Regions from separate parts of the Kocuria oxytropis genome, predicted to be linked through region 1. Evidence: predicted binding sites of a transcription regulator. Region 1 holds the regulator's gene; each other region holds the start of a gene.
The links. The regulator HrcA, encoded in region 1, represses chaperone genes, less so after heat shock. The targets are predictions, from matches to a motif close to TTNGCACTCGNNNNNNNCGAGTGCNAA.

Region 1 (9,564 bases):
TGCGGATGCCGTGGAACGTGGCCGGCACGGACTACGCCCTGAACATGATCGACACCCCGGGCCACGTCGACTTCACCTACGAGGTCTCCCGCTCCCTGGCCGCGTGCGAGGGCGCGCTGCTCCTCGTGGACGCCGCGCAGGGCATCGAGGCGCAGACCCTGGCCAACCTCTACCTGGCCATGGAGAACGACCTCACGATCATCCCGGTGCTGAACAAGATCGACCTGCCCGCCGCCCAGCCGGAGAAGTACGCCCAGGAGCTGGGCCACCTCATCGGCGTGGACCCGGACGACGTGCTGCGGGTCTCGGGCAAGACGGGCGAGGGCGTGGAGGCCCTGCTGGACCGGATCGTGCAGGAGGTCCCCGCCCCGGAGGGCCGCGCCGACGCGCCGTCGCGGGCCATGATCTTCGACTCCGTCTACGACACCTACCGCGGCGTGGTGACCTACATCCGCGTGGTCGACGGCAAGCTGACCCCGCGTGAGCGGATCCGGATGATGTCCACCGGCGCCCAGCACGAGCTGCTGGAGATCGGGGTGATCTCGCCCGAGCCGAAGCCCACGCAGGGCCTGGGCGTGGGCGAGGTGGGCTACCTCATCACCGGGGTCAAGGACGTGCGCCAGTCCCGGGTGGGCGACACCGTGACCAACCACCAGCGGCCGGCGGCCGAGAACCTGGGCGGCTACGAGGACCCCAAGCCGATGGTCTTCTCGGGGCTGTTCCCCATCGACGGCTCCGACTACCCGGTGCTGCGCGACGCCCTGGACAAGCTCCAGCTCAACGACGCCGCCCTGGTCTACGAGCCCGAGAACTCCGCGGCCCTGGGCTTCGGGTTCCGCTGCGGGTTCCTGGGCCTGCTCCACCTGGAGATCACCCGGGACCGGCTGGAGCGGGAGTTCGACCTCGACCTGATCTCCACCGCGCCCTCGGTGAGCTACAACGTCACCCTCGAGGACCGCTCCGAGCGCGTGGTCACGAACCCGTCCGAGTTCCCCGAGGGGAAGATCGCCGAGATCCGCGAGCCGATGGTCGCCGCCACCGTCCTGGCGCCCTCCGAGTTCATCGGCGCGATCATGGAGCTCTGCCAGTCCAAGCGCGGCCAGCTCAAGGGCATGGACTACCTCTCCGAGGACCGCGTGGAGCTGCGCTACCGGCTTCCCCTCGCCGAGATCGTCTTCGACTTCTTCGACCAGCTCAAGTCGCGCACCAAGGGCTACGCGTCCCTGGACTGGAAGGCCGAGGGCGAGGAGGCCGCCGACCTCGTCAAGGTGGACATCCTCCTGCAGGGCGAGCCGGTGGACGCCTTCAGCGCGATCACCCACCGGGACAAGGCGTACGCCTACGGGGTGATGATGACCGGCAAGCTGCGGGAGCTCATCCCGCGCCAGCAGTTCGAGGTCCCCATCCAGGCGGCCATCGGCTCCCGGGTGATCGCCCGTGAGAACATCCGGGCCATCCGCAAGGACGTGCTCTCCAAGTGCTACGGCGGGGACATCTCGCGCAAGCGCAAGCTGCTCGAGAAGCAGAAGGAGGGCAAGAAGCGGATGAAGATGGTGGGCCGCGTGGAGGTCCCGCAGGAGGCGTTCGTCGCGGCGCTGTCCTCCGACGAGGCCGGGGCGAAGGACAAGAAGAAGTAGTGGCCCCCGCACAGCCGGAGGGCCTGCCCGGCCCGCTCGACGGACTGCTGCCGCCCTCCGCCGTGGAGGGCTCCGCCGACCGCACGCTCAGCCTCTACGTGCACGTGCCGTTCTGCGCGGTCCGGTGCGGCTACTGCGACTTCAACACCTACACGGCCGTGGAGCTCGGCCCCGGGGTGTCCCAGGACGCCTACGCCGGGGACGCCGCCGCGGAGGTCCGGTGGGCGCGCCGCGTGCTGGAGGACTCCGGAGCGGCCCCCCGCCCGCTGCACAGCGTGTTCTTCGGCGGCGGCACGCCCACGCTGCTGCCCGCCGAGGACCTCGCGGCGGTCCTGGCGCAGGCCCGCGAGAGCTTCGGTCTCGCCGCGGGCGCGGAGGTGACCACGGAGGCCAACCCGGACTCCGTGACGCCCCGGTCCCTGGCGGTGCTGCGGGAGGCCGGGGTGACCCGGGTCTCCTTCGGCATGCAGTCGGCCGTTCCGCACGTGCTCTCCGTCCTGGACCGCACGCACGACCCCGAGAACGTGCCGCGCGCCGTCCGGTGGGCACGGGAGGCGGGCCTGGGTGTCAGCGTGGACCTCATCCACGGCACCCCGGGGGAGTCCCTGGCCGACTGGGAGCACTCGGTGCGCACGGCCGTCGGCTACGAGCCGGACCACGTCTCCGCCTACGCCCTGATCATCGAGGACGGCACGAGGCTCGCGGCGCGGATGCGGCGCGGCGAGGTCCCGCCGGTCGACGAGGACGACCAGGCCGACAAGTACGAGCTCGCCGACCGGCTCCTCGCGGAGGCCGGCTACGAGTGGTACGAGGTGAGCAACTGGGCCCGGCCCGCGGACGGCGCCGACCCCTTGGCCCACCGCAGCCGGCACAACCTCGCGTACTGGCACAACCAGGACTGGTGGGGCATCGGCCCCGGAGCGCACTCGCACGTGGGCGGGACCCGCTGGTGGAACCTCAAGCACCCCGTGCCCTACACGAACCGGGTGCGTGCGGGGCACTCGCCGGCGGCCGGGCGCGAGGTCCTCGACGCGGACACCCGGCACCTCGAGCGGGTGATGCTGGAGGCCAGGATCCGGGACGGGCTGCCCACGGCCGCCCTGGCCGAGGACGGGCGGGCCGCAGTGGCGGGCCTGATCGCGGACGGTCTGGTGGAGCCGGCGGCGGCCCTGGCCGGATCGGTGGTCCTGACCCTGCGGGGCCGGCTGCTCGGGGACGCCGTGGTGCGGCGGCTGCTCCCCTGACTGTCCCCCGGCACGACCCACGAGCGGAGCAGGCGGGGGACCGGGTGGCGTCAGCCGCGCCGTGCGCGCTCCCGCGAGCGCTCGCGCAGCTTCTCGGCGAGCCGGTCGTAGAGCCGGGTGTTGAAGCGGTAGCGGTGCGGTTCGCCGCGGTTCACGCGGACGCCGCCGATGAGGGACCCCACGGCCAGCAGCAGCCACGCGGCGGCGGCGGCGAGCGCGAAGAACCAGCCGATGAACGGCACCGGGGCGAGCAGGATCCCGGCCACCACCACGAGACTCGGCAGCAGGGTGAAGTTCATGGCCTCCATCGACTCCTGCTCCGTGAACGGACCCCGCCCGCGGAAGACGCGGTGGACCAGGAACGACGGGACGAAGCCGATGACACCGCCGAAGTGCGCGAGGGTCGCCCACTGGTGGTCCTCGGTGACGGTCAGCGGCTGGGCCACGGGGGCAAGGCCCTCGAACGGGGCCCCGGTGTTCTCGCGGCTCGATCGGGGGTCGGTCTGCACGGGCACGGAAGTCCTTCGGAGGTGGGACCGCGGTGGGGCCGCGGCAGGTGGGTGGGACAGGACCATCCTACCGGCCGGTCCCGGCGGCGACAGGTGGCGGCCGCGCGCGTGTGCCTTTGTGACGGACCGCGGCGGCAGGGCGGACGGCGGGGCGCGCTGGTGCGCCGGATCAGGCCCCGGGGGCCGTGAGGAAGTCGATGAGCTCCTCGACCCGGCCCAGCAGGGACGGCTCCAGGTCGGCGTAGCTGTCCACGCGGGAGAGGATGTGCTGCCAGGCCCGCCCCAGGTCCCCGGGGGTGCGGTGCGGCCAGCCGAGGGCGGCGGCGGTGCCGGTCTTCCAGTCGGTGCCGCGGGGGACCACGGGCCAGGCGTCGACCCCGAGCGTGCGCGGCTTGACCGCCTGCCAGATGTCGACGTAGGGGTGGCCCAGGACCAGCACGTTGCCCGCGGCGCCGGGCAGGCGCATGGTCTCGGCGGCGATCCGGGACTCCTTGGAGCCGGCCACGAGGTGGTCCACGAGGATCCCGAGCCGCCGCCCGGGACCGGGCCCGAACTCGCGCACGGCGGCGGGCAGGTCGTCGATGCCGTGCAGGGGCTCCACCACGATGCCCTCGACCGCCAGGTCGTGGCCCCAGACCTTCGCGACCAGCTCCGCGTCGTGGTAGCCCTCGACCCACACCCGGGAGGCCTTCGCGGTGCTCGCGCGCAGCCCCTCGACGGCCACGGACCCGGACCGGGTGCGGGAGGGCTTGCGCGCCGCGGGGGCCCGGCGGGGTTCGACCACGACCACGGACTCGCCCTCGAGCAGGAAGCCCGGCCCCAGGGGGAACGCCTTGACCCGGCCCCTCCGGTCCTCGAGGCCGAGCACGCGCATCCCGCCGATGGTCTCCAGGGACACGACGGCGCCGACCCAACCGGTCGTGACGTCCTCCAGGACCATCCCCGGGGCGACCGGCACCTCCGGGGAGGCCGGGCGGCGGCGGGCGAGGGCGTCGTCGTCGAGGCTGCGCGGACCCCAGCCGTGCTCGCTCATGGTCGTCCTCCCGGGTCGCGGTGCCGCGCGTCCGGCGCGGATCAGCCGGAAGCGTACCAAACCGGTGGTCGCGGCCCGGTCGTCGGACACGGGGGCTACACTGGACGGCGTTAGCACTGTGCCCGCCCGAGTGCCAGGGGGCGGGCGACGAGAACGGACCGGGGGAGGAGCGACGTGAACCATCCGAGACGACTGCAGATCCTGCAGGCCATCGTGGAGGACTACGTGCACTTCCGCGAGCCCGTGGGCTCGAAGGCGCTCGTGGACCGGCACCGGCTGGGCGTCTCCTCGGCCACGGTGCGCAACGACATGGCCGCCCTCGAGGAGGAGGGGCTGATCACGGCCCCCCACACCAGTTCGGGCCGGATCCCCACGGACAAGGGCTACCGCACTTTCGTCGACCAGATCGCGGCCGTCAAGCCGCTCTCGGGTCCCGAGCGGCGGGCCATCCAGCGGCTGCTGGACGACGCCGCGGACATCGACGACGTCATGGAGCGCACCGTGCGGCTGCTCGCGCAGCTCACCCAGCAGGTCGCGGTCGTGCAGTACCCGCACGCGTCCGGGGTCACCGTGCGCCACGTCGAGGTCGTGGACCTCGGCGTCGGCCGGGTGCTCGTGGTGCTCATCCCGACCAACGGGCGGGTGGCCCAGCGCGTGGTCGTGCTGCGCGCCCCGCTCGAGGAGTCCCAGCTGCTCGAGCTGCGCGCCCGCGTGCTGGCCGCCGTGGTCGGGCGCTCCCTGACCGCGGTGCCGGACGCCCTCGCGCTGATGGTGGCGGGCACCGCCCCGCCGCTGCAGCCCGCCGCCGCGGCCGTGGGGGAGGCCGTCGGCGCCCTCGCCGCGGGCGGGGCCGAGCACCGGATGGTCATGGCCGGCACCGCCAACCTGGCCCGTGCCACGGGGGACTTCCACCTGAGCATCGGCCCGGTCCTCGAGGCGCTCGAGGAGCAGGTGGTCATGCTGCGGCTGCTCTCGGAGATGGAGCAGGACGCCCGCGGGGTCGCCGTGCGGATCGGCACGGAGAACGCCGAGGGCCCCCTGTCCGAGGCCGCCGTCGTCGCCACCGGCTACGGGCCCCAGTCCAAGGTGGGGGTCGTGGGACCGATGCGCATGGACTACCCGTCCACGATGGCCGCCGTGCGTGCGGTCGCCCGCTACCTCTCCCGTATCCTCGGGGGCTGAGCCCCCGCGGGCCCCGGTCCCCGGGGCCCGCCACCGAAAACCCACCACAGACCTCTCGACAGAACGGACCACGGTGAGCGATCACTACGAGACCCTGGGCGTGTCCCGGGACGCCAGCCAGGAAGAGATCAAGAAGGCCTACCGGAAGAAGGCCCGCCGGCTGCACCCCGACGTCAACCCCGGCCCCGAGGCCGCCGAGGACTTCAAGCGCCTCTCCCACGCCAACGACGTCCTCTCCGACCCCGAGAAGCGGCGCGTCTACGACGCCACCGGCAACGAGAACGGCACGGACACCGGCTTCGGCGGCGGCTTCCCCGGCTCGGGCTTCGGCTTCGCGGACATCTTCGACACCTTCTTCCAGGGCGCCGGCGGCGCCGGCTCCGGGCGGCGCGGGCCCGCGTCCCGGACCCGGCAGGGCCAGGACGCCCTGATCAACGTCCGCGTCTCGCTCAAGGACGCGGTCTTCGGCACCGAGAAGAAGATCACCGTGGACACCGCCGTGGTCTGCCCCACCTGCAACGGCAGCTGCTGCCAGGCCGGGACCCAGCCCGAGACCTGCGACGTCTGCCACGGCTCCGGCCAGGTCCAGCGCCAGGTCCAGTCGATCCTCGGCACCGTGGTCACCGCGGCGCCCTGCGCCACCTGCCAGGGCTTCGGGACCGTCATCAAGCACCCCTGCCACGAGTGCTACGGCGAGGGCCGGGTGCGGGACCGCCGGCCGCTGACGGTCAAGATCCCCGCGGGCGTCTCGACCGGCAACCGGATCCGGCTCTCGGGCCAGGGCGAGGCCGGCACGGCGGGCGGACCGAACGGCGACCTGTACGTGGAGCTCAAGGTCGATCCCGACCCCACCTTCGAGCGCCAGGGCGACGACCTGCACGCCCGCGTCCGCGTGCCCATGACCTCCGCGGCCCTCGGCACCACCGTGACCCTCGAGACCTTCGACGGCGAGCGCGAGGTGCCCGTGGCCCCCGGCACGCAGACCGGTCACACCGTGACCCTGCACGAGCTCGGAGCCACCCGGCTGCGCGGCGGAGGGCGCGGGGAGCTGTTCGTGCACCTGGAGGTCGAGACGCCCACGGCGCTCGACGACGAGCAGCGCGAGCTGCTCGAGCAGCTGTCCCGGCTGCGCGGCGAGGACCAGTCCACCGGCACCACCCTGAACACCCCGGCCGGCTCCGGCGGCTTCTTCTCCCGGCTCAAGGACAGGTTCTCCGACCTGTGAGCCTGCCCGTCTTCAAGGTCGACCCGGGGCGGCTCACCGGCCTCGGCCCCGGGGCCGTGCTGACGGTCACGGGTCCCGAGGCCCGGCACGCCGTCACCGTGCGCCGCCTCGCCCCCGGCGAGCGGCTCGAGCTCGTCGACGGCGCGGGAGCGCGGGCCACCGGGCGGCTGCGCACCGGCGAGCGCGAGAGCATGGAGGTCGACGTGGAGACGGTGACCACCGACCCCGGGCGCACGCCCCGGCTCGTGCTGGCCCAGGCCCTCGCGAAGGGCGACCGGGACCTGCTGGCCGTGGAGACCGCCACCGAGCTGGGCGTCGACGCCGTGGTGCCCTGGCAGGCCGACCGCTCGATCGTGCGGTGGAAGAAGGAGCGCGCGGCCAAGAGCCACGAGAAGTGGGTGCACACGGTCGCGGCCGCCGCGAAGCAGTCCCGCCGGGCGGCCTGGCCCGAGGTGCTGCCCCTGTGCACCACCCGCGAGCTCGCCCGGCTGCTCGCGGAACCGGGTACCCGGGGCCTGGTCCTGCACGAGGAGGCGGTCGACGGGCTGGCCGGGCTGTCCGGGGCCGCCGGGACCCCGTGGCACGGTGCGGAGCGGATCGTGCTCGTGGTGGGCCCCGAGGGCGGCATCGCCCCCGCCGAGCTCGAGCTCCTGACCGGCGCGGGGGCCCTGGCGGTCCGGCTCGGCCCGGAGGTGCTGCGCAGCTCGACCGCCGGGCCCGCCGCCCTGGCGGTGCTCAGCGCCGGACTCGGCCGCTGGCCCTCCGGAGCCCGGTGAGCCGGATCCCGGTGGGCCGGATCCCGGTGGGCCGGGCACCGGAGGCCTAGCCGGCCACGACCTCCACGTCCTTGTCGTCGTGCACCGTCCCGCCCCCGGCGTCCCGGCAGGAGGCCGTCACCCCGTGCTCGCCGGGCTCCAGCTCCAGCGCGGTCCGGAAGCCGGCGCTGCCGCCGCCGCGGGGGGCGATCTCCGCCGCACCCGCCGAGACCTCCTGCCCGTCCGGCCCGCGCACGGTCCACCCGCAGTCCCGGACGCCGTCCAGCACGCGGGCGGACAGCGTCACCGTCTGCTCGGTCCGCGCACCCTGCTGCGGCTCCTCGATCATCACCGGGGCCTGCGCCTGCTCGTCGGGGCGCAGGGGGACGTCCAGCCGCACGGAGCCGAAGACCTCCTCGTCGGGACGCCCGTCCACGAGCACCACGACCTCGGCCTCCGAGCCCTCGGGGAGCAGGCCCGCCGTGTGCGCGGCGTCGGTCACCGTGTGCGCGAGCTGCTGGAGCGCCAGCCGGGCCTCCCGCTCGTCGAGGCCCGGGCGGAAGGCCTCGGACGGCAGGTCCACGGTGATGGTCCCGTCCGGGGACGTCGAGGCGCCGACGCGGTCCACGGGGGCCCACAGCGTCCGGTAGTCAGGGTCCGCGGGGGTCGCCGCGGTCATCAGCTCGGCCGCGGCCGCGATGGGATCCACGGCGGCGTCCGCCTCGGACGCGTCCCGGAACTCCCGGAACAGCCGCTCCTCGTCACCCGCGGGCCCCGCCCAATAGACCGGCAGCTTGGTGGTGGCCACGTCCCCGTCGGCGGTGCTCGTCGCCGCGGAGGAGGCCGGCGCCGCGCTCGAGGCGGGGACCGCGCCGTCCGGGGAGGGCTGCGGAGCCGTGGCGCACGCGCCGAGGACGAGGGTGCCCACGGCACAGAGCGCGAGCACGGGGAGCCGGCCGCGGGCGGGCGCGTGCTGGGAACGGGCAGTGGACATGGGGGGACGCGCACCTCGGCTTTCCGGGTTCTGCTGGGGCGGTGCCGGCACCGGGGGAGGCCGCACCTGTCCCCCTGCCGGAGGACCGGACCATTCCAGCACAGCGGCCGGTGGCGCCCCCAGCCGAGGACCCCCGGCGGCCGGGACCGATACCAAATCGGAATGTGCGCCCCCGTGCCCACGGGTGCCGGAACCGCGCGGTACCCTGGAGTCAGGACGGCACCCGTCCACCGCCTCTACCACACCCACCCGATCGAGAGCGAGAGCACGGCCCGCGCGGCCGGACCCATGACTGAGACGCTGCCCGGCACCACGCACCCCCTGACGGCCCGCACCGTCATCACCTTCCCCGACCGCGAGACCATGGTCCGCTGCCTCGGATCCGGGGACGACACCCTGCGCCGGGTGGAGGCCGCGTTCCCGGGGCTCGCGACCAGCCCCCGCGGTCTCGAGCTGGGGATCGAGGGGCCGAGCGGGCCCGTGCGGATCGTCGCCACCCTCTTCGAGGAGCTGAAGGTGCTGGCGGGCCGCGAGACCTCGATCACCCCCCAGGTCATCGCCCAGCTGCTCGAGCTCATCGGCCGGGACCTCACCGCCCGGCCCAGCGGCGCGCTGACCCAGAACATCCTCTCGAGCCGCGGACGCACGATCCGGCCGAAGACGCTGCACCAGAAGGCCTACGTCGACGCCATCGACGAGCACACCGTGGTCTTCGGCATCGGCCCGGCCGGGACGGGCAAGACCTACCTCGCCATGGCCAAGGCCGTCCAGGCGCTGCAGGCCAAGGAGGTGTCGAGGATCATCCTCACCCGCCCGGCCGTGGAGGCGGGGGAGCGGCTGGGCTTCCTGCCCGGGACGCTCAGCGAGAAGATCGACCCGTACCTGCGCCCGCTCTACGACGCCCTGCACGACATGATGGACCCGGAGTCGATCCCGCGCCTCATGGAGGCGGGCACCATCGAGGTGGCCCCGCTCGCCTACATGC
Region 2 (9,835 bases), on a different contig from region 1:
ATCGACACCCGCGCCGCCCTCGAGCACGACCCCATGCTCGTGGCCAGGCTGCGCCGGCAGCGAGGAGACCGGGGATGACCCAGTACCCGCACGACGAGTTCGACGACGTCCCCGAGGACGGGCCCCGCCAGGGCGCCCACCGCGGCCTGCGGCCGACCGTCCGGGTGGGTGCCCGTGAGCTCGCGGCCATCGTCCTGGCCGGGGTGCTCACCCTGGGCGTGGGGGTGTTCGCCTTTCTCAACGCACCTGCCGACGCCGGCACGACACCCGCCGCAACGACACCCACGGCAACGACACCCACCGCAACGACACCGAGGCCGAGCCCCCCGGCCGCGAGTCCGGCGACCCCCTGACCCCACCGGAAGGAACCACCGTGCAGATCGAAGGAAGCAGAGTCCGCCTCCGTGACTGGACCGAGGAGGATCTCGCTGCCTACGAGACGTGGATCATGCCGCCCGCCGGCGGCGGTGAGCACGAGTGGCAGCGCACGGACGGCCCGTTCTACCCCAACTTCACCGCGGAGGGCGCCCAGCGCTGGCTGGCGACCCTCCGGGAGCACGTGGCGGCGGGGGACTGGCCGGACCCGCGCGAGACCATGGTCATCGCCGACGCCTCCGACGACCGGTTCATCGGGCAGGTGTCCTGGTACTGGTCGGAGAAGCCCACGGAGGACCCCGGGGACGGCACGCACCTGCTGCCGCTGCGCTCCCTGGGCATCACCGTCTACTCCCCGGAGCACTGGAGCGGCGGCTACGGGACCGAGGCCCTGCGCCTGTGGATCGACCACATCTTCGCCCGCTCCGACTCCCACCGCCTCGACCTCGAGACGTGGAGCGGCAACGTGGGCATGTGCCGGGTCGCCGTGAAGCTGGGCTTCACGGAGGAGGCCAGAATCCGCCGTGCCCGCAAGGTCCGCGGCGAGTACTACGACCGGATGATCTACGGCGTGCTCCGGGAGGAGTGGCAGGGCTGAGCGGATTCGGCTCAGGGGTTTGCACTCTCCGGGGACGAGTGCCAAGATTGCGATTAGCACTCAGTCGTGTGGACTGCTAATGGATCGGTCCCCGGCCCGACCCGGGCAGCCACCGGCACAGGAGTGACACCTCAACCACCACGGTGAGGTGCCGCGCGGCGTCGGGAAGAGTCCGTCGCCGTGCGCGCCGTCCGTCGCGGGCACCGTGGAGGTCGACCGTTTGTCTACCGTCCAGGAGGGACGAAGTCACATGGCAAAGATGATTGCTTTCGACGAAGAGGCACGCCGCGGTCTCGAGCGGGGTCTGAACACCCTGGCCGACGCCGTCAAGGTCACCCTCGGCCCGCGCGGCCGCAACGTGGTCCTCGAGAAGGCCTGGGGCGCCCCCACGATCACCAACGACGGCGTGTCCATCGCCAAGGAGATCGAGCTCGACGAGCCGTACGAGAAGATCGGCGCGGAGCTCGTCAAGGAGGTCGCCAAGAAGACCGACGACATCGCCGGCGACGGCACCACCACCGCCACCGTGCTCGCCCAGGCGCTCGTCAAGGAGGGCCTGCGCAACGTGGCCGCCGGCGCCGACCCGCTGAGCCTCAAGCGCGGCATCGAGAAGGCCGTCTCCGCGGTCACCGAAGAGCTGCTGGCCTCCGCCAAGGAGGTCGAGACCGAGGAGCAGATCGCCGCCACGGCGTCGATCTCCGCCGGCGACCCCGAGATCGGCCGCCTCATCGCCCAGGCGATGGAGAAGGTCGGCAAGGAGGGCGTGATCACGGTCGAGGAGTCCAACACCTTCGGGCTGGACCTCGAGCTGACCGAGGGCATGCGCTTCGACAAGGGCTACCTCTCCGGCTACTTCGTCACCGACGCCGACCGCCAGGAGGCCGTCCTCGAGGATCCCTACATCCTCGTGGTCAACTCCAAGATCTCCGCGGTCAAGGACCTGGTCCCCGTGCTCGAGAAGGTCATGCAGGCCGGCAAGCCGCTGCTGATCATCGCCGAGGACGTCGAGGGCGAGGCCCTGGCCCTGCTGGTGCTCAACAAGATGCGCGGTTCCATCAAGTCCGTGGCCGTCAAGGCCCCCGGCTTCGGCGACCGCCGCAAGGCGCAGCTGGCCGACATCGCCATCCTCACCGGTGGCCAGGTCATCACCGAGGAGGTCGGGCTCTCCCTCGAGACCGCCACCGTGGACCTGCTGGGCCAGGCCCGCAAGGTCGTCGTGACCAAGGACGAGACCACGATCGTCGACGGCGCCGGCACCGCCGAGGAGATCGAGGGCCGCGTGGCCCAGATCCGCGCCGAGATCAACAACTCGGACTCGGACTACGACCGCGAGAAGCTGCAGGAGCGCCTGGCCAAGCTGGCCGGCGGCGTGGCCGTCCTCAAGGCGGGTGCCGCCACCGAGGTCGAGCTCAAGGAGCGCAAGCACCGCATCGAGGACGCCGTGCGCAACGCGAAGGCGGCCGTGGAGGAGGGCATCGTCGCCGGCGGCGGCGTGGCCCTGATCCAGGCCGGCCAGAAGGCCTTCGACAAGCTGCAGCTCACGGGCGACGAGGCCACCGGCGCGAACATCGTCAAGGTCGCCATCGATGCCCCGCTGAAGCAGATCGCGATCAACTCGGGCCTCGAGGCCGGCGTCGTCGTGGACAAGGTCCGCGGCCTGCCCCTGGGCCACGGCCTCAACGCCGCCACCGGCGAGTACGAGGACCTGATGGCCGCGGGCATCAACGACCCGGTCAAGGTCACCCGGTCCGCGCTGCAGAACGCGGCGTCCATCGCCGGGCTGTTCCTCACCACCGAGGCCGTCGTGGCCGACAAGCCGGAGCCCGCGGGCGCCGGTGCCGGTGCCGACGACGGCATGGGCGGCATGGGCGGCATGATGTGATCGACGGCTGACCCGTCGAGCGTGCCCAGCACGCATCCGGCACGGGCCGGGCACCTCCGACGAGGTGCCCGGCCCGTCGTCGTCCCCGCAGGGCGTGCCGCTGGCGCCCGAGTGGTGTTCAATCGGAGGCACCAGCTGCCGGAGGAGGAGCCGTGGGCGTCGTCGTGTGGGATGCGGTTCCCGTCCAGGTCGCGCTCGTGCTGATCGCCTTCGGCCTCACCTCCCTGGTGGGCCTGGAACGGCGGCTGCGGCGCAAGAGCGCCGGGCTGCGCACGCACGCCCTGGTCGGCACCGGCTCGGCCGTCTTCACCCTCGTCTCCGCCTACGGCTTCGGCGCCCTGCCCGGCATCGACGCCGGTCCCGACCCCTCCCGCGTGGCGGCCCAGATCATCACGGGCATCGGCTTCCTCGGCGCGGGCGTGATCTTCACGAACCGGGACGTGGTGCACGGGCTGACCACCGCCGCCAGCATCTGGCTCTCCGCGGCCATCGGCATGGCCTGCGGGGCCGGGCTCGTGCCGCTCGCCGTGGTCGCCACGGGACTGCACTTCGTCTCCGCGCTGATGCTGACCCCGCTCTCCCGCCGACTGCCCGGGATGGTGGCGCCGCAGGGACTGCGGCTGCGCTACGAGGACGGGCACGGCGTGCTGCGCGAGGTCCTCACGGTCGTCGACGAGCTCCAGCTGAGCGCCTCCGTGGTCTCGAGCCGGACGGTCGAGGGCCCCACCGGGGCCGAGGTCGAGCTGCTCCTGCGGCTCGACGGCAAGACGGACCTGCGCACCGCGGCCGTGCAGCTCTCGAAGGTCGCCGGGGTGCGCGACGTCGCCCAGCAGCAGCTCGAGCAGGAGCCCGGCGACTGAGCGCCCGTCCGGCCCCGGGGCCGTGGCGTTCGAGGGCGGGCCGCCGTGAAAAGATGGGATCCATGACGATCACAGCTGCCGCCGACGGCTCCGCGCTGGGCAATCCCGGTCCCGCGGGATGGGCCTGGTACATCGACGACAACACCTGGCGGGCCGGCGGATGGCCGCACGGCACCAACAACATGGGCGAGCTCAAGGCGGTCCTGGACCTGCTCGAGGCCACGGCCCACCGCCCCGAGGAGCCCCTGCGGGTGCTGTGCGACAGCCAGTACGTCATCAACTCGATCACCAAGTGGATGCCCGGCTGGAAGAAGAAGGGCTGGAAGAAGAGGGACGGCAAGCCCGTCCTCAACGTGGAGCTCATGAAGGCGCTCGACGCCGCGATGACCGGCCGGAACGTGCACTTCGAGTGGGTCAAGGGCCACGCCGGCCACGAGCTCAACGAGGCGGCCGACCAGCGCGCCCGCGCGGTGGCCACGGCCTTCCAGACCGGGCGCCCCGCGCCGGAGGGTCCTGGCTTCGACGGCGCAGGGGCCCGCCCGGGCGCGGAGGGCCCCGTCGTCGCCGGTCCGCGGCCGGCGGAGGACACGGAGCCCGGCGGGCCCGGTGACGGCGACGACCCGGACCTGCTGAGCGAGCTGCTCGCCCACGAGGAGGAGCTGGCCCGTGGGCGCACGGCGGGGGAGACCGTCCTGGACCTCGAGCGGGACCTGCTGCGCCCGGAGGTCCGGGCGGACCCGGGCCGGCTGGGCCAGCTGCTGCACGAGGGCTTCGCCGAGGTCGGCGCCTCGGGGACGTGGTGCTCCCGGGAGGACGTCCTCGCCCGGCTGCCCCGCGAACCGGCCCTCGGCGCCGTGGACCTGCACGTGCTCACGACCACCGACCTCGGCTCGGCCGCCGTGCACCTCGTCTACCGGCTCACGGCGGGGGACCGCACGAGCCTGCGCAGCTCCCTGTGGGTCCGGGAGGACTCCCGCAATGAGCTGGGTCCCTGGCAGCTGCGCTTCCACCAGGGCACCGACGAGTCCTGACGGGTCCGCTCACACCTCGGGGGCGTCGTCGGCGGGCTCGATCCCCGGCACGCGCACGGTCATGGTCGCCCCGCCGCCGGGGGTCGCGGTGAGCCGCACGGTGCCGTCGTGCTGCTGGACGATCGCGGCCACGATCGACAGTCCCAGCCCCGTGCCGCCGGTCTCCCGGGTGCGGGAGGAGTCGGCCCGGTAGAAGCGCTCGAACACGCGCTCCGCGTCCTCGCCCTGGATCCCCGGGCCGTGGTCGCGCACCTGCAGGACGGCGTTGAACGTGTCGTCGACCGAGTGCTCCACGCCCACCGCGATCTCGATCGGGGTGCCCTCCGGGGTGTAGCGCAGGGCGTTGGTCACGAGGTTCGCCACGACCTGGCGGAGCCGGAACTCGTCGCCGTGCACCCACGCCGAGACCGGCCCGCCGCCCCGCAGGCCCTCGACCGTGATCCGCCGCTCGGGGGCGGAGACCCGGGCGTCCCCGGCCGCGTCGAACGCGAGGTGCAGCAGGTCCACGTCGACGTTCTCGGCGGGCCGACGCTCGTCGAGGCGGGCGAGCATGAGCAGGTCCTCGACGAGCTGCGTCATCCGCTGCGCCTCGGACTCGATCCGGGACATCGCCCCGGCCACGTCCTCCGGCTGCTGCAGGGCGCCGTGCCGGTAGAGCTCCGAGTAGCCGCGGATGGTCACCAGGGGCGTGCGCAGCTCGTGGGAGGCGTCGGCCACGAACCGCCGCAGCTTGGCCTCGGACCGGGTCCGGGCGTCGAAGGCGTCCTCGATGTGGCCCAGCATCGCGTTGAGGGACGCCGAGAGCTGGCCGATCTCGGTCTGCCGGTTGTAGCCCTCCATGCGCTGGGAGAGGTCGCCCTCCGCGATGCGGGCGGCGGTCTGCTCCACCCGGTGCAGGGGTGCGAAGGCGCGGGTGACCAGGACCCAGCCGACGGCCATGGCGGCGAACAGGGTCGCCACGCCGAAGCTGAGCGTCAGGAGGGTCACCGCGCTGAGCATCGCGTTCATGTCGTCGAGCGGCTCGGCGACCGCCACCACGAGGTTCAGCTGCTGCGTCTCGGCCGCGACCACCCGCCACCGGCGGTCCGGGGCGTCCACGGAGCCCACGGTGGTCGGCTCGAAGGGGTGCTCCCGCACCTCCTCGAGATCGACCTGGGACAGGTCCGGCCGCCGCTCGAGCACGCCGTCCGGCGTGTGCACCGCCTCGGCGAGCGTCCTGCCCTCGGCGTCGAGCAGGAACCCGGCGTGGGGGACCTGCACGGCCTGCCCCGTGCCCAGGTCGGCCACCAGCACGGTGGACACCGGCTGCACGGACTCGACCAGGCCGCGGTCGATGTCGTTCAGCAGCGAGCTGCGCAGCACCGAGATCGCCACGAAGCTCGTGACCAGGATGGACAGGGCGAGGAGCAGGCCCGTCAGGACCATCAGCTGCGAGCGCAGCGAGGTCGAGCGCCACCGGGAGGACAGGGTGTGCATCCCGGGACCGGGTCAGTGGTTCTTGTGCGAGGACCGCAGGAGGTAGCCGACGCCCCGCTTGGTGTGGATCAGCGGCGGCAGCTCCGGGTCGTTGTCGATCTTCCGGCGCAGGTAGGAGATGTAGGACTCCACGATGGAGGCGTCCCCGTTGAAGTCGTACTCCCACACGTGGTCGAGGATCTGCGCCTTGGACAGCACCCGGTTCGGGTTGAGCATGAGGTAGCGCAGCAGCTTGAACTCGGTGGGGGAGAGGTCGATCTCGCGCTCGCCCCGGAACACCTCGTGCGCGTCGTCGTCGAGGACCAGGTCGTCCACGCGCAGCCGGGAGTCGTCCTCCTCGGCCGGCTGGGTGCGGCGCAGCACCGCGCGGATGCGGGCGACGACCTCGTCGAGGCTGAAGGGCTTGGTGACGTAGTCGTCCCCGCCCACGGTCAGCCCCGTGACCTTGTCCTCGGTCTCGTCCTTGGCCGTGAGGAAGAGGATGGGGAAGTGCCGCCCGGACGCGCGCAGCTTGCGGGTCACGGAGAAGCCGTCCATGTCCGGGAGCATGACGTCCAGCACCGCGAGGTCCGGGTTCTCGGACTCCGCCTTGGCCAGGGCGTCACGGCCGTTGGCGGCGGTGACGACCTCGAAGCCGGCGAAGCGCAGGGACGTGGCCAGCAGCTCGAGGATGTTGGGCTCGTCGTCGACGACGAGCAGTTTCGCTTCGGGGTTGTCATTCTTCACGACACCCATTTTCTCGGAACACCCTGAAAGCCGCCTGAACGGCGGTCACCGGTCCTCGGGGAGTTCCCCGGGGGCCTCATGACCGGGGGCCTCGTGACCGGGGGCTTCGAGATCGGCGGCGTCGAGGATCCGGTAGGCGTAGCCCTGCTCGGCGAGGAAGCGGCGGCGCTTGGCCGCGTACCCGGCGTCCACGGTGTCGCGCGCCACCACGGTGTAGAACGTCGCCGGGCGGCCGTCGCGCTTCGGGCGCAGCAGCCGGCCCAGGCGCTGCGCCTCCTCCTGCCGGGAGCCGAAGGCCCCCGAGACCTGCACGGCGACCGAGGCCTCCGGCAGGTCGACCGAGAAGTTCGCGACCTTCGAGACCACGAGCACCGGCAGCTCCCCGGCGCGGAACGCGGCGAAGAGCTTCTCCCGCCGTGCCGTGCTCGTGCTGCCCTGGAGCACCGGGGCGCCGAGCAGCTCGCCCAGCTCGCCGAGCTGGTCCAGGAACTGCCCGATGACCAGCACCGGCTCCCCGCGGTGACGCGCCACGAGCCGGGCGACGACGTCGAGCTTGTGCGGGGAGGACGAGGCGAGACGGTGCCGGTCGGCGTCCTCGGCGGAGGCGTAGGCCATCCGGTCGGCCAGGGGCAGCTCCACCCGGACCTCGACGCAGTCGGCGGGCGCGATGTGGCCCTGGGCCTCGATCTCGCGCCAGGGCGCGTCGTAGCGCTTGGGCCCGATGAGGGAGAACACCTCGCCCTCGCGGTGGTCCTCGCGCACCAGGGTGGCCGTGAGGCCCAGGCGGCGCCGGGCCTGCAGCTCGGCGGTCATCCGGAACACGGGGGCGGGCAGCAGGTGGACCTCGTCGTAGACGATCAGCCCCCAGTCGTGGCCGTCGAGCAGCTCCAGGTGGGGGTGGAGGCCGCCGCGGCGGGACGTCAGCACCTGGTAGGTGGCGATCGTCACGGGACGGACCTCCTTGACGGCCCCGGAGTACTCGCCGATCTCGTCCTCCGTGAGGGTGGTCCGCCGCAGCAGCTCCGCCTTCCACTGCCGCGCCGAGACCGTGCTCGTGACCAGCACGAGCGTCGTGGTGGAGCTCGCGGCCATCACCCCGGCGCCGACCAGCGTCTTGCCGGCGCCGCAGGGCAGGACGACCACGCCGCTGCCGCCGGCCCAGAAGTTCTCCACCGCGTGGCGCTGGTACGGGCGCAGGGCCCAGGCCTCGCCCGTGAGCGGGTCCGTCTCCGTCAGGGCCACGGGGTGGGGCGTGCCGTCCACGTAGCCGGCCCGGTCCTCCGCCGGCCAGCCCACGGTCAGCAGCAGCTGCTTGAGCCGGCCGCGGGCGCTCCCGTGCACCACCGTGGTGGCGCCGTCGATCCGGGGCCCGAGCAGCGGGGCGATCGTGCGGTGCCGGGAGATCTCCTCCAGGACGGGGGCGTCGTGGCTGCGCAGCACGAGCCCGTGCACGGGGTCCTGCTCGAGCACCAGCCGGCCGTAGCGGGACATCGTCTCGTCGATGTCCAGGAGCAGGGCGTGCGGGACCGGGAACCGGGAGCGGGTGAGGAGGACGTCGAGCACCTGCTCGGCGTCCAGCCCGGCGGCGCGGGCGTTCCACAGGCCCAGCGGGGTGATCCGGTAGGTGTGCACGTGCTCCGGGGCGCGCTCGAGCTCGGCGAAGGCCGCGAGCTCGCGCCGCGCGTCGTCGGCGTCCTCGTGGTCGAGCTCGAGCAGCACGGTCCGGTCGCTCTGGACGATCAGTGGTCCCACGGGGCGGCTCCTCGGCTGTCGGGCGAACGGTCGGTCGGGCGGCCGGCGGGGTCGACCGCCGGGTGGCCGGGGGGAGGGCCGGGGAGGTCGTCGGGGGGCCGCGCCCGGTCCCGGCCGGTGAGCCGGTCCACCAGCTCCGCGATCTCGTCGGCGGAGGGGACGGGCAGGCGCGGGGCGGGGACCTCGAGCAGCAGCAGCGGGTCCTCGGCGGGGGACGTGCCGACGGCCTCCGCGGGCACGTCGTCGAGCGCAGGCTCCGTGCCCGTGGCCCGCACGGCGGCCGCGAGCTCCTGCCACCCGCCGTCCCGGCCGGCCGGTCCCCGGCGCCGGCCGGGACCCTCCGCGCCGGAGCCGACCACGAGCACACCGGGCGCGGGCCGGCGCAGCCGCCGCCCCGCGAGGTCCGGGGAGCCGGCGAGTGCCTCCAGCAGCTCCTCCTCCCCGGTGAGCACCCAGTCCGCCCGGGTGATCCGGATCCGTCCGTGCGCCCGGCCGGTCTCCTCGACCAGGTAGGCCAGGGCCTGCGGCACCTCGCCCCGGCCGTGCTCGTCGAGCCAGGCCAGGATCGAGGAGGGCGTCCACCCGGCGTCGAGGGCGCGGTGCAGGGAGCGCTCGCTGAAGCGGTGCCGCGGGACCGGGCCGTGGCCCTCCGGCTCGGCCAGCCCGGTGAGGGCGCGGGCCACGTCCGGCGCGAGGTAGCCCGTGGCCGTCGCCGTGAGGTCGCTCTGCAGCAGCACCGTCCGCGTGGGGGCGGGCAGCCACCCGGCCACGGAGCGGACGGCGTCCTCGGGCCGGTCCTGCGCCAGGGCCAGCCCGGGTGCGGTGAGGGCGCCGGCGCCCAGCAGGCCGAGATCCGCGGCCTCCGTGAGCATCCCCGGCCCCCACCGGTCCAGGGCCCGCGCCAGGCGCGGTCGGCGCCACCGGGCGAGGGCGACGACGTCCCCCGTCCCGTGGCCGCCGGGGGAGCGCTCGGCGAGCTCGGCACAGGCGGCCAGGACCGTCCGGCGCACGTCCGGGGCCTCCGGGGCGTGCGTGCCGCGGGTGAGGACCCCGATGACCGTGCCGTCGGCCAGCGGCAGGCCGGCGGCGGAGGGGACGACGTCGGAGGCCAGCCACGAGCGCACCAGGTGCCACC
Region 3 (9,835 bases), on a different contig from region 1:
GGGGGCTGTCCGGGTCCAGGATGACGTGGGAGGCGGTGCACTCGGGGGCGCCGGCCCCGTGCTCCGCGGCGCAGCGCGCGGGCACGAAGTCGAAGCGGGGGTTGTCGCGCAGGGCGACGACCTGGATGCCGCGCTCCGCCAGCCCCCGGATGCGCTGCTCCATCCCGGGGGTGAACTGCTCCTCGTTCTCGTCCGTGCTGCGGGTGCCCTGCACCAGCACCAGGTCCGGGTCCACGGCGTCCACCACGGGGTCGGTGCCCTCGAGCCAGCGGGCGCACGCCTCGTGGTCGGCCACCTGCTCCCCCGGCAGCCCGTACAGGCAGTTGCCCCGGATGTAGGTGACCACGCGCCAGTCGTTGCGCTCGGCCAGGCGCTGGACGGCCGGGATCCACTGGTGCACGTGGCTGTTGCCGATCACCAGCATCGTGGCCGCCGGCTCGGGGTCCGGGACCGTGTCGAAGCACCACTGCCGGTAGCGCTCGCCGATGCCCAGGGCGGGCGGGCAGGGCGTGCCGAGGCCGGGTTTCGCGTACGGCTCCCCGGTGATCACCGGGATGGTCTCGGCGTCCGGGACGCCCCCGTCCCGGAAGCCCGGCAGCAGGACGGCCGCCCCGGGGTTGTTGCGGTCGGCCGAGGCCGCGATCTCGAGGGCCCGGCGGTCCTCCGCCACCCGGGCCGCGGTCACGGGCACCGCGACCGTCGCCAGGCACACGACGATCACCCCGGCCAGCCGCAGCCGGCTGCGCTCGGGCCAGGACCAGCGCTTGAGCGGGTCCTCGACCACCCGGGTGACCAGGACCGCGAGCACCAGGCAGACCAGCACGATCGCCACCCCGGAGCGCGGCCCGGCCACGGGACGGTCCCGCAGCACCAGGTACGTGATCAGCACCGGCCAGTGGATCAGGTACAGGGCGTAGGCCGAGTCCCCGAGCCGCACGAGCGGCCGGGAGGCGAGGAGCCGGTCCAGGCCGAAGCGCGACCCGGACTGCCCGGCCACCACGACGGCCGCCGCCGAGAGCAGCGGCCACAGGGCGATCCACCCGGGGAACGCCCCCTGCACGTCGACCAGCACGCCCACCGAGACCATGCTGAGCAGCCCGGCCCAGCCGAGCAGCACGCGCAGTCCGCGGCCGGGCCGCAGATGGGGCACGGCGAGGGCCAGCAGCGAGCCCAGGGCGAACTCCCACAGCCGGGTGCGGGTGTCGAAGTAGGCGAACTCCTGCTGCGTGGCCGTGGCGTGCACCGACCACGCCAGGGAGACCACGAACACCGTGCCGAACATCGCGGCCAGGACGGGCACGGGGCGCAGCCTCCCCCGCCGGGTGAGCAGCCGGGCGGCGGCGAAGGCCAGGGGCCAGAGCAGGAACACCTGTCCCTGCACGGAGAGGGACCAGAAGTGCTGGAACGGCGAGGCCGTCGAGTGGTCGGCCGCGTAGTAGTCCACCGCGCTCAGGGCCAGCGCCCAGTTCTCCACGTAGAGCACCGAGGCCAGCGCCTCGGTCCGCCACCGCCCGGCGTCCCAGGAGGGGTAGAACAGTTCCACCAGCACCAGCGTGGCCAGGATCGTGAGCACCGCCAGCGGCAGCAGCCGCTTGAACACGTGCAGCCAGTACCGCCCCAGGTCCAGGGGCCGCCCGGCCTCGAGCTTGCGCACGAAGGACAGGGTCAGGAAGAACGCCGAGATCAGCAGGAAGACGTCTACGCCCCCGGAGACCCGCCCCAGGAACACGTGGTAGACCACCACCAGCAGCACCGCCGCCGCGCGCAGGCCCTGCACCTCGGGCCGGAACCCGGAGTACCGGCTGCCCGGACGCCGGGCCGTGTCCCGGCTCTCGGCGGTGCCGGTGGACGGTTGCGGGACGTGCAGGGTGGCCACGGGGGCACCTCCAGGGAAGGCGGCCCCGGCGCGGCCGGGCGGCGACGCCGGGGAGGAGGGACGGGGGGGGTGGGAGAGCACAGCGCGCGGCGGCGCACGGGGGAACCGGACGGGGGCGGCAGAGCTCAGGGGGGGGGGGAGAGCTCAGAGGGGGGTGGGAGAGCTCGGGGGAGGCAGGACAGGGGGGGTGGGGCCGGGGGGCGCCCGTGGCGACCCTACCGCACGGGCGACGGGGCGGCGGGGCCGCCTCGCGGGGCGGGGCGGGGCACCGGGATCACGGGCTCGTCGTCCGCAGGAGCGCCCCGGGCAGCCGCTCCTCGACGGCCGGCGCCATCGTGCGCGCATAGGTCCACGTCAGGTGGTGCGGGTCGAAGAACACGTACACGTTGCCCACCACGGGACGGCACACGCCCTCGGGACAGATCAGGTCGGTGAGGTCGAGCGAGGTGAACCCGCTCCGGTCCCGGAGGGCGTCGGCCGGGTTGACGGGGGCCAGCACCTGGTCGACGGGCACCCGGCACCGCTCGGCGTCCTGGCCGTGGCGCTCGGCGCACTCATAGGGGTTGGCGTCGAACCGGGGGTTGTCGCGGAACCCGACGACGTCGATGCCCTGGCCCGTCAGCCGGTCGACGAGCTCCGGGAACCCGCCGACCACGGCCTCGGCGGAACCGTCCATGCGGGCCGCGTAGGTGGAGGTGGTCATGACCGCGTCCGGGGACAGCCGCTCCACGTACTCGAGCGCCGCCTCGTTGGCCTCGTGGCAGGCGTCCCCCTCCGGGCGCACGGCGAAGGCGCAGCCCGGCTGCAGCACGGAGACGAGCTGCCAGCCGTGCTCCTCCGCGAGGGGGATCAGGGCGCCCATGAACTGCTCCATGTGGGAGTTGCCGACCACGGCGATCGTGCGCTCGGGGTCCGCGAGGGCGGGGGTCTGGCGGCAGGCCGGCTCGAGGATCTCCTGCTCGGGCGCGAACCGCCCGGAGCACGGCTCGGGCAGCGCGACCCACTCGTCGCCCAGGGCGGAGGCCAGGGGCAGGGTGGGGGCGTCCGGGTCGCCCCGGAACTCGAAGCCCGGGGCCAGCACCGCGGCCCCGGGGTTGTTGCGGGCGGCCTCCTCGGCGAGCACGGCGGCGCGGCGCGCGTCGGCCTGCTGCCACACCAGCACCGGCACGGCCACGAGCGCCAGGCTCACGGCCACCGACACCGCCAGCCGCCCCTTGGTGCGCTCCGGCCACGCCCACCGCTGGAACGGGCGCTCCACCAGCTTCGTGAGCAGCACGGCGAGCAGCAGGGAGACCACGATGATCGCCACCCCGGAGCGCGGCCCGGCCACGGGACGGTCGCGCAGCACCAGATAGGCGATCAGCAGCGGCCAGTGGACCAGGTACAGCGCGTAGGAGGCGTCGCCCAGCCGCACCAGCGGGGCCGAGGCCAGGATCCGGTCCAGTCCGAACGGGGACCCGGTCCGCCCGGCCACGATGATCGCCGCCGCCGAGGCCAGCGGCCACAGCGCGATCCACCCCGGGAACGCCCCCTGCACGTCGACCAGCACCCCCACCGAGACCATGCTGAGCATCCCGGCCCAGCCCAGCACCACCCGCACGGCCCGGGGCGGGTTCAGGTACGGCAGGGCCAGGGCCAGCAGCGAGCCCAGGGCGAACTCCCACAGCCGGGCCCGGGTGTCGAAGTAGGTGAAGGCCTGGTTCGTGGCCGTGGCGTGCACCGACCAGGCCAGGGACGCGGCGAAGATCAGGCCGAAGCACACCGCCAGCACCGGGACGGGGCGCCACCGGCCGCGTCGGCAGAGCAGCCACGCCGCCCCGAACACCAGGGGCCAGAGCAGGAACACCTGTCCCTGGACCGACAGGGACCAGAAGTGCTGGAACGGCGAGGCCGTGGAGTCGTCGGCCGCGTAGTAGTCCACCTCCGCCAGCGCCAGCGCCCAGTTCTCCACGTAGAGCACCGAGGCCAGCGCCTCGGTGCGGATCCGGTCGATCCGCGCCTCCGGGAAGAACCACCAGGCCAGCACGAGGGTGCCCAGGATCGTGAGCACCGCCAGCGGCAGCAGCCGCTTGAACACGTGCAGCCAGTACCGCCCCAGCGCCAGCGGCCGCCCGGCCTCGAGCTTGCGCACGAAGGACAGGGTCAGGAAGAACGCCGAGATCAGCAGGAAGACGTCCACGCCCCCGGAGACCCGCCCCAGGAACACGTGGTAGACGGCCACGAGCAGCACGGCCACGAACCGCAGGCCCTGCACCTCGGGCCGGAACCCCGCGTACCGGGCCACGCGCCGCGCCGTGTCCGTCCCGGCACCGGCGGGCGCGTCCTGCACACGGGGGCTGGTCATGGGGTTCTCCTGGGGTCGCGGTGCGGCCGCGGGCGCGGCGGCGGTCGGACGGACCCCCGCACTCTACCGGAGCCCCCGGCGCGGAGTCCCGGAACGGCGACGGACCCGCCCCACCGGTGGTGGGACGGGTCCGCGGTGCGGGACCGGTCAGTGCTGACGGATCAGTGCTGACCGGTCAGTGCTGACGGATCAGTGCTGGTGGCCGTGCCCGTCGTCCTCGGCCGGCTTGTCCGTCACGAGCGCCTCGGTGGTCAGCACGAGCGCCGCGATGGACGCGGCGTTCTGCAGCGCCGAGCGGGTGACCTTGACCGGGTCGATGATCCCGGCGCCGACCATCTCGACGTAGTCGCCGGTGGCGGCGTCGTAGCCGTGGCCGGGCTCGAGCTCGGCCACGCGGGCGGCGACCACGGCCCCGTCCTGGCCGGCGTTCTGCGCGATCCAGTACAGCGGCTGGCGCAGGGCGCGGCGGACGATCCCGAGCGCGGTCGCCGCGTCGCCGGTGAGCCCGAGGTCGGACTCGTCGAGGACCTTCGCGGCCTGCACCAGGGCGGTGCCGCCGCCGGAGACGATGCCCTCCTCGAGGGCCGCGCGCGTCGAGGACACGGCGTCCTCGATGCGGTGCTTGCGCTCCTTCGCCTCCACCTCGGTGGCCGCGCCGACCTTGATCACGGAGACGCCGCCGGCCAGGCGCGCGAGGCGCTCCTGCAGCTTCTCGCGGTCCCACTCGGAGTCGGTGCGCTCGGCCTCGGCGCGGATGGTGGCGACCCGGTCCTGGATCTCGGCCTCGGTCCCGCCGCCGTCCACCACGGTGGTGGTGTTCTTGGTGACCGTGACGCGGCGGGCGGTGCCCAGCTGCTCCAGGGTCACCTGGTCCAGGCTGATGCCCAGCTCGGCGGTGATGAGCTGGCCGCCGGTCAGCACGGCGAGGTCCTGCAGGATCGCCTTGCGCCGGTCGCCGAAGCCCGGGGCCTTGAGGGCCACGACGTCGAGGTTGCCGCGCAGCTTGTTGACCACGAGGGTGGACAGGGCCTCGCCCTCGACGTCCTCGGCGATGATGGTCAGCGGCTTCTTGGCCTGGAGGACCTTCTCCAGCACGGGCATGAGCTCCGGGACCGAGGAGATCTTGCCCTGGTACAGCAGCACCAGGGAGTTCTCCATGACCGCTTCCTGGCGCTCGGCGTCGGTCACGAAGGACGGGGACAGGTAGCCCTTGTCGAACTGCATGCCCTCGGTGACGTCGAGCTCCACCTCGGTGCTCGAGCCGTCCTCGATGGTGATGACGCCGTCCTTGCCGACGGTCTCGAAGGCGCGGGCGATGAGCTCGCCGATCGCCGGGTCCTGCGCCGAGATGGTCGCCACGTGGGCGACGTTGGCGCCCTCCACGGGACGGGCGTTCTCCAGCAGGCGCTCGGAGACGGCCTGGACGGCCTTCTCGATGCCGCGCTTGAGGCTCAGCGGGTCGGCGCCGGCGGCCACGTTGCGCAGGCCCTCCTTGACGAGCGCCTGGGCGAGCACGGTCGCGGTCGTGGTGCCGTCGCCGGCGACGTCGTTGGTCTTGGTCGCCACCTCCTTGGCGAGCTGGGCGCCGAGGTTCTCGTACGGGTCGTCGAGCTCGACCTCGCGGGCGATGGTCACGCCGTCGTTGGTGATCGTGGGGGCGCCCCACTTCTTGTCGAGCACCACGTTGCGGCCGCGCGGGCCGAGGGTGACCTTGACGGTGTCGGCGAGCTTGTTGACGCCGTTCTCGAGGGACTTGCGGGCGGCATCGTCGAATGCCAGCTGCTTGGCCATGGACAATGGCTCCTTCTGGGTGGCTGGGGTCGCCAGCGGGGGTCGGGGTTCGGGATCGGCGAAGGGTGCCCGCCGCGGGCCCGCCGGATCAGCGGGGCGCGCGGCGGGCACCCTTCGTCAGGACTGCGCGGTGTGCGCCGGGGTCGGGACCCCGGGTCTACTTCTCGACGACGGCGAGCACGTCGCGGGCCGGGAGCACCAGGTACTCCTCGCCGTTGTACTTGACCTCGGTCCCGCCGTACTTGGAGAAGATCACGACGTCGCCCTCCTTGACGTCGACCGGGATGCGGTTGCCGGAGTCGTCGACACGACCGGGCCCGACGGCCAGGACCTTGCCCTCCTGGGGCTTCTCCTTGGCGGTGTCCGGGATGACGAGACCGGACGCGGTGGTCTGCTCGGCGGCGAGCGGCTGGACGACGATGCGATCCTCGAGAGGCTTGATGGAGACCGACACGATCTCTCCTTGTCTGTAGGGGTGGAAAACGGTGGGCGACCGCGGGCGGAGCCCGCGGTCGAGCGTTCGGGCCGGGGGGCGCACCAACCGTCGTCGCGGTGCCGATCGATCGCCTGGCCCTTAGCACCCTCACCCGGAGAGTGCTAAGGCCGACTATAGGAGGGGCCTGGCAGTCGGTCAAGGCGAGTGCCAGCGCACCGACCCCCCGGGAACCACGGGCGAGCCATTAGGTCACACCGGTGTTCGCCAATGATTTGCCTCGGCTCGCCGGACGCTCTAGGTTGAGCGGTAAGGCAACCCTTACCTCGGCCGAGTCACGGTGCCCCTCCCTGCACGTCCCCGCACACCGGTGTGCGGCCCCGTCGTGCCCACCGGATCCCGCCGGCCCCCTCCACCCCGGAGCACGCCGGCGACCCCTGCCCGAAGGAAGACCATGAACCGCACTGCCCGACACCGCTCCACCGCCCTGCTGGCCGCCGCCTCCGTCCTGGCCCTCGCGGGCTGCTCGACCTCGGGGGCTGCGGCCACCGACGAGGACGCGCCGGCCGCCGCCTCGGCGGAGACCGTCAGCGTGGAGCACGCGCAGGGCACCACGGACGTCCCCGTGGACCCGGAGGACGTCATCACCTTCGACCTCGGGGTCCTCGACTCCCTGCGGGCGCTGGGCGAGGACGTCCAGGGCCTGCCCCGGAGCGGGAGCCTGCCCCAGCAGTTCGCCGAGTACGCGTCGGACGACTACGTCAACGCCGGGTCCATGAAGGAGCCCGATCTGGAGGCCGTGGCCGAGGCCGCTCCGGACCTGATCATCATCTCGGGGCGCACCGCCGACTTCTACGACGAGCTCGCCGAGATCGCCCCCACCGTGGACCTCTCGCTCGACCAGACCGACGCGCTGAACTCCTTCACCGAGCAGTCCGAGACCCTGGGCCGGATCTTCGGCAAGGAGACCGAGGTCGAGGAGCGGCTGACCGCCGTCGACGAGCAGATCGAGGAGACGAAGGCCCGCACCGCCGGGGCCGGCTCCGCGATGTTCCTGCTGACCAGCGCCGGCGAGGTTAACGCCTACGGCCCGGACTCGCGCTTCGGCAACATCGTCTTCGACCTGCTGGGCTTCGAGTCCGCCGCCGACGTCCAGGCCGAGGGCACCCACGGCGAGGCCGTCTCCTTCGAGGCGATCTCCGCCGCGGACCCCGACCACCTCTTCGTGCTGGACCGCGACACCGCCATCGGCCAGTCCGGCGGCGAGGCCGCCCGGCAGGTCCTCGACAACGAGCTGGTCGACGGCACCACCGCGGCGCAGCAGGACCGGATCACCTACGTGGACAGCGCGAGCTGGTACCTGGTCGGCTTCGGCCTGGACAACCTCCCGGCCATGATCGACGAGGTCCAGGAGTCCCTCTCCTGATCCGCCGACCGGGGCACGAGCGCGACCCCCGGGGTGCTCCGCACGGCGTCCGTGCGGAGCGCCCGGGGCCGCCTCGGCCCGCGGCCGCGACCCGCCCCTCGACCTCGGAAGGCCCCCGATGACCACCACGCCACGTTGAGCACCGTCGTGCCCCCCGCGCCGCGCCGCGCGAGCGCCGGCCCCGCACCGGCGCCGCCACCGGCGGGCTCCACCCCCGTGGACCCCGGGGCGTTGGCCCGGGCCAACGCCCGCCGGCTCGCCGCCGCGGGCGCCCTCGTGCTGGTCCTGGCGGTCGTCAGCACCTTCGTCGGGGTCCTGGACGTCACCCCCTGGTCCCTGACGGGGCAGCTGCTCGCCGGGGACCTCGAGGGCTTCCGGTCCTCGATGGAGATCATCGCGGTCTCCCGCTTCCCCCGCACCGCCTCGGTGGTGCTGGCCGGCCTGGCCCTGTCCGTGGCCGGGCTGATCATGCAGCTCATGGTCCGGAACAAGTTCGTGGAGCCCTCGACCGTGGGCACCGTCGAGTCGGCGCAGGCGGGCCTGCTCGTCGTGACCCTGCTCCTGCCCTCGGCCCCGCTGCTGCTGAAGATGGGCTCGGCCTCCGTGTTCGCGGTCGCCGGGACCGCCCTGTTCCTGCTCGTGCTCCAGCGCATCCCGCTGCGCGGCACCCTGCTGGTGCCGCTCGTGGGGATCATGCTCGGCAACGTGATCGCCTCCGTCACCACGTTCTTCGCCTACCGCTACGACCTGCTGCAGACGCTCAACGCCTGGATGCTCGGCGACTTCTCCGGCGTGCTGCGGGGCCGCTACGAGCTGCTCTGGCTCGTGCTGGCGCTCACGGCGGTCGGCTACGTGGCCGCGGACCGGTTCACGGTCGCGGGCATGGGCCACGAGTTCAGCACGAACCTGGGCATCGACCACCGGAAGGTCATGGCCCTGGGCATGACCCTGGTGGCCCTCATCGCGGCCGTGGTCGTGGTCACCGTCGGGTCGATCCCCTTCCTGGGGCTGGTCGTGCCCAACCTCGTGTCCATGCTGGTGGGCGACAACTCCCGCCGCACCGTGCCGTGGGTCGCCGTCCTCGGCGCCGGCTTCGTGCTCGCGTGCGACATCGCGGCCCGGGTGATCCGCTATCCGTACGAGATCCCCGTGGGCACCGTCGTCGCCGTGGTCGGCGGCGCCCTGTTCCTGACCATGCTGCTGAGGGGGCGTCACCGGTGAGCGCCGGCACCTCCGCCCTGCCTCCCGCCCTGGCCGCCGGCGGCCCCCGGCGGCCCCGCACGGCGCTCTCCCCCGGCGCCTGGATCGGGATCCTCGCCGTGCTGGCCGCCGCCGCGATCGGCCTGTACCTGACCGTGGACCTCGGCGGGGACCTCGGCTACGTCCTGCCGCGCCGGGTCAACAAGGTGCTGACCATGGTGCTCGTCGCCTACGCCGTGGGGGTGTCCACGGTCCTGTTCCAGACGGTCACCGGCAACCGCATCCTCACCCCGTCCATCATGGGCTTCGACGCGCTGTACGTGCTCATCCAGACGGTCCTGGTGTTCTCCCTCGGCTCCGTCGGCGTGGTCGCCCTCGGCGACGGGGCGACGTTCGGGCTCGAGCTCGCGCTCATGGTGGGGTTCAGCTGGCTGGTCTACCGCTGGCTGTTCACGGGCACGGGGAAGTCCCTGCACCTGGTGCTGCTGGTCGGCATCGTCCTCGGCACCGTCTTCCGCGGGATCTCCTCGCTGCTGCAGCGGCTGCTCGAGCCCAGCGAGTTCGTCGTCCTCCAGGACGCGATGTTCGCCTCGTTCGGCAACGTGGACACCGGGCTGCTGCGCCTGTCCGCGCTGCTCGTGGGGCTGGTCTCCCTCGTGGCGCTGGCCTTCCGCCGGCACCTCGACGTCCTGGCCCTGGGCCGGGACACGGCGATCAGCCTGGGCGTCGACCACACCCGGGTGGTCACGGCCGTGCTGGTGGTCT

Region 2: the regulator HrcA is predicted to act here: its motif matches at 1,027-1,053, upstream of groL (chaperonin GroEL).
Region 3: the regulator HrcA is predicted to act here: its motif matches at 6,632-6,658, upstream of groES (co-chaperone GroES).

The regions. Positions count from the first base shown of each region.
Region 1 covers NZ_JAVFXA010000008.1:149,561-159,124, forward strand. Annotated here, with positions in the region: gene lepA (translation elongation factor 4) at 1-1,637, shown strand, start outside; gene hemW (radical SAM family heme chaperone HemW) at 1,637-2,881, shown strand; gene QYM41_RS10300 (DUF4870 domain-containing protein) at 2,932-3,396, opposite strand; gene QYM41_RS10305 (DUF3097 domain-containing protein) at 3,560-4,423, opposite strand; gene hrcA (heat-inducible transcriptional repressor HrcA) at 4,598-5,605, shown strand; gene dnaJ (molecular chaperone DnaJ) at 5,679-6,830, shown strand; gene QYM41_RS10320 (16S rRNA (uracil(1498)-N(3))-methyltransferase) at 6,827-7,606, shown strand; gene QYM41_RS10325 (GerMN domain-containing protein) at 7,653-8,579, opposite strand; gene QYM41_RS10330 (PhoH family protein) at 8,868-9,564, shown strand, end outside.
Region 2 covers NZ_JAVFXA010000003.1:43,578-53,412, forward strand. Annotated here, with positions in the region: gene QYM41_RS04175 (DUF3263 domain-containing protein) at 1-78, shown strand, start outside; gene QYM41_RS04180 (hypothetical protein) at 75-353, shown strand; gene QYM41_RS04185 (GNAT family N-acetyltransferase) at 374-973, shown strand; gene groL (chaperonin GroEL) at 1,224-2,855, shown strand; gene QYM41_RS04195 (MgtC/SapB family protein) at 3,008-3,715, shown strand; gene QYM41_RS04200 (RNase H family protein) at 3,778-4,746, shown strand; gene QYM41_RS04205 (sensor histidine kinase) at 4,756-6,222, opposite strand; gene QYM41_RS04210 (response regulator transcription factor) at 6,235-6,957, opposite strand; gene QYM41_RS04215 (DNA repair helicase XPB) at 6,994-8,700, opposite strand; gene QYM41_RS04220 (helicase-associated domain-containing protein) at 8,688-9,835, opposite strand, start outside.
Region 3 covers NZ_JAVFXA010000002.1:10,591-20,425, reverse strand. Annotated here, with positions in the region: gene QYM41_RS02500 (acyltransferase family protein) at 1-1,876, opposite strand, end outside; gene QYM41_RS02495 (acyltransferase family protein) at 2,151-4,220, opposite strand; gene groL (chaperonin GroEL) at 4,410-6,011, opposite strand; gene groES (co-chaperone GroES) at 6,169-6,465, opposite strand; gene QYM41_RS02480 (siderophore ABC transporter substrate-binding protein) at 6,899-7,870, shown strand; gene QYM41_RS02475 (ABC transporter permease) at 8,006-9,091, shown strand; gene QYM41_RS02470 (iron chelate uptake ABC transporter family permease subunit) at 9,088-9,835, shown strand, end outside.